DNA from 2 places in the Allobosea sp. RCC_152_1 genome. Region 1 is predicted to be linked to the other one. Evidence: predicted binding sites of a transcription regulator. Region 1 holds the regulator's gene; the other holds the start of a gene.
The links. The regulator LexA, encoded in region 1, represses DNA repair genes until DNA is damaged. The targets are predictions, from matches to a motif close to TGTTCNNNNTGTGTTCNG.

Region 1 (4,209 bases):
GCGATGCGGATCGAAGGCATCCGCCTGCTGCACAAATCCGGCGGACAATCCGGCGATTACGACGCCAAGGCGCTCTGACATGGCTCTCACCCCGGTTCCCGTCGCGCTCAAGGCCCTGCTCGACAGCGTTCCGGGGCCGACGGGCAGCGAGATGCAGCCCCTGGCGCGCTGCGCCTGGCGCGTGCTCGCGGCCGATGTGAAGGCGCTGCGCACCCAGCCGCCTTTCGCCAACTCCGCCATGGACGGCTATGCCGTCCGCGCCGCCGACATGGAAGCCGGCAAGCAACTCCGCGTCATCGGCGAATCCGCGGCGGGGCGGCGTTTCGATGGCGACGTCCGTCCGGGCGAGGCTGTGCGGATCTTCACCGGCGCGCCGATGCCGGAGGGCGCCGACAGCGTCCTCATGCAGGAGAATGCCGATGGCGTCGGCAGCGAAACCATCACGGTGCGCGTGCCGGCCCATAAGGGCCAGTTCGTCAGGGTGGCCGGGCTCGATTTCCGTGACGGCGACGTGCCGCTGACGGCCGGGCGCATGCTCGACAGCGCCGCGCTCGGGCTCGCCGCCGCGATGGGGCATCCGCAATTGCCGGTACGCTGCAAGCCGCGCGTCGCCATCCTCGCCACCGGCGACGAATTGGTGGCGCCGGGCGAGCCGACCGGGCCGGACCAGATCGTCGCCTCGAACTCCTTCTCGCTGATGGCGCTGGTGGAAAAGGCCGGCGGCGAGGCGCTCGACCTCGGTATCGCCCGCGACGATCACGACGACCTCGCGGCGCGGATCGCCGCCGCCCGTGCCGCGGAGGCCGACGTGCTGATCACCCTCGGCGGCGCCTCGGTCGGCGAGCACGACCTCGTGCAGGAGGCGCTGAAGCGGGCCGGCATGAGCCTCGGCTTCTGGAAGATCGCGATGCGACCGGGCAAGCCGATGATGACCGGCCGGCTTGGCCGCATGGTGGTGCTCGGGCTGCCCGGCAATCCGGTCTCGTCGATCGTCTGCGGCCATCTCTTCCTGCTGCCGCTGATCGAGGCGCTGCTGGGTATGGACGACCCCGATCGCGACCGCAGTATTCTGGCGATTCTCGGAAAAGATATGCCGGCTAATGATGAGCGCGAGGACTATCTTCGCTCCGATCTTGCCCTGACGCCGGCCGGTTGGGTGGCGACGCCCTTCGACAGGCAGGATTCCTCGATGCTGGGCACCCTGGCGCGCGCCAAGGCCCTGACGATCCGACCGGCGCATGCAGAGCCGGCTCACAAAGGCGATATCTGCCGCATTCTGCCGCTGCGGTAGCAGTCGCTTGCGGAACACAAGGCGAACAGTTATAGTGTTCTGGCTTTGTTTCGAATCTGTATCGCGGGGGCACCGGCGGGGATCATGCTGACACGCAAGCAACACGAACTCCTGCGCTTCATCCAGGAACGCTTGCGCGAAAGCGGCGTGCCCCCCTCCTTCGACGAGATGAAGGATGCGCTCGACCTGCGCTCCAAATCGGGCATCCACCGGCTGATCATGGCGCTTGAGGAGCGCGGCTTCATCCGCCGCCTGCCCAATCGGGCGCGGGCCCTCGAAGTCATCAAGATGCCGGACGGGCTCGCTGGCCCGCAGCCGCGCCGCTTCAACCCAGCCGTCGTGCAGGGCGGCCTCGGCTCGCAGCCCTCTCTCGCCAAGCCGCGCCCTGCCCCGGCCGATGACGATGCACGCTCCCCGGTCGCGATTCCCGTGATGGGCCGCATCGCCGCCGGCACGCCGATCTCGGCGATCCAGAGCCGCAGCCATACGGTTTCGCTGCCGCCCGACATGCTGGGTTCGGGCGAGCATTATGCGCTGGAGGTACGCGGCGATTCGATGGTCGAGGCCGGCATCCTCGACGGCGACACCGTCATCATCCGCAAGCAGGACACGGCAAACACCGGCGACATCATCGTCGCGCTGATCGACGAGGAAGAGGCGACGCTGAAGCGTCTGCGCCGGCGTGGCTCCTCGATCGCGCTCGAAGCGGCCAATCCGGCCTATGAGACACGCGTCCTGGGCCCCGACCGCGTCAAGATCCAGGGCCGGCTGGTCAACCTGCTGCGCCGCTACTGAGCGAACTCGGTCTCGTCCGACGCGACCTCCGGAGCAGCAGAGGCCCGTGTCGCAGCGGGGGCCGGCGCGCTGGGCCGAGCTGCGGATTCGGAAGGCTTGCGGCGGCTCCAGGGCCGGTCTGCGACGGCGTTTTCCGAGGAATGGCTGCGCCAGCCGAAGGCGGCGCGGTAGAGCGAGGTCGCGCCGTCCCGCGACAGCGCCATCCGATCGACGAGCCTGGCTTCGCAAGGCGCGCTCCAGGGAATGTTGGTGACGACGAGATCGGCGCGGCGGCAATCCTCGATGATGGCGATCCGATCCCGGGCATAGGAGATGCTGCGCCCGTCGGCGGTTCGGACGATGCAGGCATTGGCGTCGCAGGCGATACCGGCACGCAGGGTCGCGTCGTCCGGCGCGCGGCTGTCGCCATCGGAAGCGAGCCATTGCTGCAGGACGAAGCGGCTCGGCCGGCCGGCGATGGCGAGGCGGCCGTCGCTGCCGCGCACGGCGATGCCGGAGCCGTCACGCTCGATCAGGATCTCGGGCCGCTCCGGCCTCGCGGCGAAGGCGACGCCGAGGATGAGCGGCAGCGCCGCCAGCCAGCGCAGCCCCGTGGTCCAGAGCGTGATCCAGAGCAGCGAGGCGGCAAAGGAGAGCAGCACGGCCGGGCCGAAGGCCACCACCGTCATGGTCGAATGGTCGATGGTGGCGACCCAATGCGCGACTTTCAGCACGATGTCGGAAGCGAGCCCCATCAGCGCCCAGGCCGGCCAGTCCAGACCGAAGGGGTAGGCCAGCACGCCGAACACCGCCGCCGGCATCACGAAGAGCGAGACGAAGGGCAGCGCCATCGCATTGCCGAGCAGGCCGAAGGGATTGAAAGTCTGGAAATGATAGGCGCCGAAGGGCGCCGTCGCGGCCGTGGCGAGGAGCGTCGTCACCACGATGCCGAGCGAGGCCGTCCAGAGCGTGCCCAAGGGCCAGGGCAAGGCCGTCGGCGGCTTAGACCGGTCGCGCTTCTCCCAGCGCTCGGCGAAAGCGACCAGCGCCGCGACCGCACCGAAGGACATCTGGAAGCTCGGTCCGAGCAGGGCCTCGGGCTCGCGCAGCAGCACGATGATCGCGGCGAGCGCGAGATTGCGCATGCTGAGCGCCGCCCGGTCGACGAGGATCGCGCCGAGCATGACCAGCGTCATGATGAGCGAACGTTCCGTCGCGACGTCGCTGCCGGAGAAGATGCAATAGGCGGTGGCGCCGATCATCGCCGCGATCGCCGCGATCTTCTTCACCGGCCAGCCGAGCGCCAGCGTCTGCGACAGCGCCAGCAGAGCCCGCACGAGCCAGAAGATCGTCCCGGCTGCAAGCACCATGTGCAGGCCGGAGATCGAGACGATATGATAGATACCGGCGGCGCGCAGATCGTTGTTCGACGCCTCGGTGATGAGGCCGCGCTTGCCGGTGACGAGCGCGGCCGCGACCGCCCCGCCTTGCCCGCCGCCGACGCTGGCGATGCGCTGCGTCAGGACGTTGCGCGCCTTGTCGATCTCCACGTCGAGCGCGAGGCGCCATGGCAGGGGATGCGGCGCCGGGACGAGTGCGATCTTGCCGGCGATGCTGCCGACGGCGCCGATTCCGCGGAAGAAGGCGTCGCGCCCGAAATCATAGCCTCCGGCGCGGGCCGGCCCCGGTGGTGGCAGGAGCCGCGCGGTGCCGGCGATATGGTCGCCGGGCGCGACCGTGCCGCTGCGAATGTTGACGCGCACGCGCTTCGGCCGGCTCTCGGGCGGCACGCCGGCGATGTCCGTCACCACCAGGACGAGGCGGGCGCCGGCATCGCGCGCCTCGACGCTCTCGACGAAGCCGGTGATCTTGCCGATGCGCGGCCGCTCCAGCATCGGCGCGGCGATATCGGCCGTGCGCCAGACGCCTGCCGCGAAGCCGGCGAAGGCCGCGGCGAAGGCGATGCAGACTGCGGCAGCGGCGGGTCGCAGACGCAGTGCGACAGCGAGGCCGCCGGACAGGACGAAGCCCGCGAGCGGCGCCCAGAGTGCGGGTTCCCGATCGGCGGCGAAATAGAGCAGGATGCCGAAGCCCATCGCCACGGGCAGCCAGAGGAACGGGCGGCGGCGCTCGGCCTCCTGCGC
Region 2 (4,209 bases), 300 kb from region 1:
CCGACGATCGGCGAGAGGATGATGACTCCGGCCCAGCCGATGGCGGCGCGCACCTCGTCCTTGGTCATCACCGCATGCGCGGCGGCCACGGCCGCCATCACCACGGAAATGACGGCGAGGATGTGCGGCCAGTAGGTCGAGAGAATCTGCCACATGACGCGAAGCTAGAGCATGGCGAAGGAAAGTGGCACCGCGGCTTTTTTGACTGGCCAATCTGCCGTTCCGATCTGAATCGAAACTCCTGATATCGGTTTCCGAATATCCGGCCTGTTGCCGTGAAGCTGACGCAAAACGGCGCCGATCTGCTATGAGCGCGCCATGCTGAGAGAGTTCTTCGCCTATTATCGCCCGCACCGGACGCTGTTCCTGGTCGATTTCGGCTGCGCCGTGCTGTCCGGCCTGCTCGAGCTCGGCTTTCCGATGGCGATGAAGGCCTTCGTCGATCTCCTGCTGCCGCGCGGCGACTGGCCGCTGATCCTGCTCGCGGGCGTTCTGCTGCTCGCGATCTATGGGCTCAACACCGGGCTGATGGCGATCGTGACCTATTGGGGCCACCGGCTCGGCATCAATATCGAGACGGAGATGCGCCGGCGCGCCTTCGACCATCTGCAGAAGCTCTCCTTCCGTTTCTACGACGATCAGAAGACCGGCCATCTCGTCGCCCGCGTTACCAAGGATCTGGAGGAGATCGGCGAGGTCGCCCATCACGGACCGGAGGACCTGTTCATCGCGGTGATGACCTTCGTCGGCGCTTTCCTGCTGATGCTCTCGGTCCATGTCCATCTGGCACTGATCACGGCGCTGATCGTGCCGCTCGCCGGCTTCATCGTCGCCCGCTATGGCGGCCGCATGACCACCAACTGGCAGGCGCAATATGGCCGCGTCGGCGCCTTCAACGCCCGGCTGGAGGAGAATATCGGCGGCATGCGCGTGGTCCAGGCCTTCGCCAACGAGGCCCATGAGCGCGCGCTCTTCGCCGGCGACAACCAGCGCTATCGCTCGACCAAGCTCGAAGCCTATCGCATCATGGCGGCGAGCCAGGCGCTGAACTATCTCGGCATGCGCCTGGTCCAGCTCGCGGTCATGCTGGCCGGCACCTGGTATGTCGTGCAGGGCAGCCTCAGCATCGGCGGCTTCGTCGGCTTCCTCTTGCTGGTCGGCGTCTTCTACCGCCCGCTCGACAAGATCGCCGCGGTGATCGAGACCTATCCGAAGGGCATAGCCGGCTTCCGCCGCTATCAGGAACTGCTCGCGACCGAGCCCGACATCGCCGATGCGCCCGATGCCGTCGAGGCGCCGCCGCTTAAGGGGACCATCCGTTTCGAGGGCGTGCGCTTCGGCTATGCCAAGGACAGGCCGATCCTGTCCCATATCGACCTCGCGATCCGGGCCGGCGAGACGGTTGCCTTCGTCGGCCCTTCGGGAGCGGGCAAGACGACATTGCTCTCGCTGCTGCCGCGCTTCTACGAGGTCGATGCCGGCCGCATCACCGTCGACGGCATCGATCTCCGCGAGCTGACGCTCGCCTCGCTGCGCCGCCAGATCGGCATCGTCCAGCAGGATGTCTTCCTCTTCGCCGGCACCATCCGCGAGAACATCGCCTATGGCCGGCTCGGCGCCTCGGAAGCCGAGATCGTCGAGGCCGCCCGCCGGGCGCGGCTCGACCGGATGATCGCCGATCTTCCGGCGGGGCTGGACACGGTGATCGGCGAGCGCGGCGTCAAGCTTTCCGGCGGCCAGAAGCAGCGCCTCGCCATCGCCCGCATCTTCCTGAAGAACCCGCCGATCCTGATCCTCGACGAGGCCACCTCCGCTCTCGACACCGAGACCGAGAAGGCGATCCAGCAATCGCTGACCGAGCTGGCGCAGGGGCGCACGACGCTGGTCATCGCCCACCGCCTCGCCACCATCCGTCATGCCGACCGCATCGTGGTGGTGACGCCGGCCGGCATCGCCGAGCAGGGCCGCCACGAGGATCTCATCCGCGCCGGCGGGCCTTACCAGGCGCTGCACGAGGCGCAGACGCTGACCTGGCAGGCGGCGGGTACGGCGGCGGAGTAGCTGGCCAAAGAACCGGATGGTTATCCCGGACAAGCCGCGAAGCGGCGCCGATCCGGGATCCATGCCGGAGCGCTTCCGAGTGAGGTTCTGGCATGGATCCCGGATCTGCGCTTCGCTCGTCCGGGATGACAGCGGATATGGGACGAAGCCGAAAACTTTTCTGTGCCACCCGCTGTCAGCGGTCCACTACCGAAACGGGAGACTCGACTCGCCTTCCACCGCGCGACGTTCTATAAAAGAACAAAGAGTGAACAATTGCTTTGTCGCCCATGCAGAACGCCATCTCGCCAGCCTTGTCCGATCTGCGCCGCAGCCTCGCCGAGGCGGCCTTGCGATCGGGGCCGGCTGCGGCGGGCAAGGTGAGCCTCGGCGCCACGGAGATCGATGCGGCCCTGTCCGGCGGGCTCGAACGGGCAGCGCTGCATGAAGTCTACGCCGCCGGCACCGCCGATCTCGCTGCCGCCACGGGCTTTGCGCTCGGGCTGGCTCTGCGGGCGGCGCAAGGGGAGGCGGGAGACGACGCTGCGCGGCCGATCCTCTGGGTGCGGCAGGATTTCGTTGATGCCGAGACCGGCCGTTTGCATGCGCCGGGGCTGAACGAACTCGGCCTCGATCCCGCCCGGCTTCTGCTGGTGCGGGCACGCGACGCCCTGGGCGTGTTGCGGGCCGGCGCCGAGGGAGCGCGCTGTCCGGCGCTCGGCGCCGTGCTGATCGAGCCCTGGGGCGAGCCGCGCGCCTTCGACCTGACCGCGAGCCGGCGGCTTGCGCTCGCGGCCGAGGGTTCCGGCGTGGCGACCCTGCTCCTGCGCGTCGCGGCGGCGGAAGCGCCGAGCGCGGCGCGGACGCGCTGGCAGGTCGTGCCGCTGGCCTCGCGGGCGCTGGAGGCGAATGCGCCGGGCGCCCCGGCCTTCGCCTTGAGGTTGCTGCGCCATCGCGGCGGCGTGCGCGGCGATGCGGCAGAGCGTGAGTGGCGTGTGGAGTGGAACCGTGACCGATGCGCTTTCGAGAACCGAACCGTCTTTGACCGATCCGACAGGCTCATCCCCCGCAGGAACGATGTCCCGCCGCTATCTCGCCCTCTGGTTTCCCTATCTGGCGACGGACAGGCTGCGGCGGCTGGGCCGGATTCCGGCCTTCGGCGCGCCGGCTGAGAAGCCCCATGTCCTCGTCGAGATGCAGGGCAACGCCTTGCGCCTCGCCGATTGCGACCGGCGCGCCGTCCGCCTCGGCCTGACGCGGGCCATGACGCTGGCCGATGCCCGCGCCCGCATTCCCGATCTCGTCGCGCTGGAAGCCGAACCGCAGGCGGATCGGGCCTTCCTCGATGAGGTCGCCACCTTCTGCGACCGCTTCACCCCGCTGGTTGCGCGCGACGAGCCGCACGGCCTCACGCTCGACGTCACCGGCTGCGCCCATCTCTTCGGCGGCGAGGCGGGGATGCTCGATCTCGTGTGGCAGGTGATGGATCGATCGGGCTTGAGCCTGCAAGCCGCCATCGCCGGCACGCCCGAGGCCGCACGCGCCTGTTCCCGCTTCGGACCGCGCGGCATCATCCCACCGGGACGGGACGAAGCGGTGCTGCGCCTGCTGCCGGTCGCCGCGCTGGAGGCGGAGCCCGAGACCGTGATCGCTCTTTCCCGAGCCGGGCTGAAGACCCTGGCCGATGTCGCCGCGCGCCCCTCGGAAACCCTCTCCGCCCGCTTCGGCGAGGCGCTGGCGGTGAAGCTCCGGCGCATCCTCGGCCATGAGGATCGCCGCATCACCCCCTTGCGTCCACCGCCGGACTGCGTGGTCGAGCGTCATTTCCCCGAACCCTTCGCCGATACGGCGAGCCTCGAGGCAGTGGTCGTCCGGCTGATCGGGGAGGCGGCGCGGGTGCTGGAGGCGCGCGGTGAAGGCGGGCGCGCCTTCGAGCTCGGCTTCTTCCGCAGCGACGGCACGGTTCGCCGCCTCGTCATCGAGACCGGCCGGCCCTCGCGCGACGCCAAGGCTTTGTTGCGGCTCTATCGCGAGCGCATCGAGACCCTGGCCGACCCGCTCGATCCCAGCTTCGGTTTCGATGCCATCAAACTCGCCGTGCCGGTCTGCGAGCCGCTCAACACGCAGCAGCACAGCCTCGACGGCCGCGCGGTGGAGGAGGAGGCGGTG

Region 2: a site for LexA is predicted at 2,298-2,315, ahead of AB6806_RS04015 (ImuA family protein). Genes of this name have one in related genera too.

What each region holds. Positions count from the first base shown of each region.
Region 1 covers NZ_JBFUPU010000001.1:1,167,175-1,171,383, reverse strand. Annotated here, with positions in the region: gene moaC (cyclic pyranopterin monophosphate synthase MoaC) at 1-78, shown strand, start outside; gene AB6806_RS05480 (molybdopterin molybdotransferase MoeA) at 80-1,291, shown strand; gene lexA (transcriptional repressor LexA) at 1,376-2,086, shown strand; gene AB6806_RS05470 (ComEC/Rec2 family competence protein) at 2,080-4,209, opposite strand, start outside.
Region 2 covers NZ_JBFUPU010000001.1:863,917-868,125, forward strand. Annotated here, with positions in the region: gene AB6806_RS04005 (phospholipase D-like domain-containing protein) at 1-155, opposite strand, end outside; gene AB6806_RS04010 (ABC transporter ATP-binding protein) at 319-2,061, shown strand; gene AB6806_RS04015 (ImuA family protein) at 2,331-3,212, shown strand; gene AB6806_RS04020 (Y-family DNA polymerase) at 3,118-4,209, shown strand, end outside.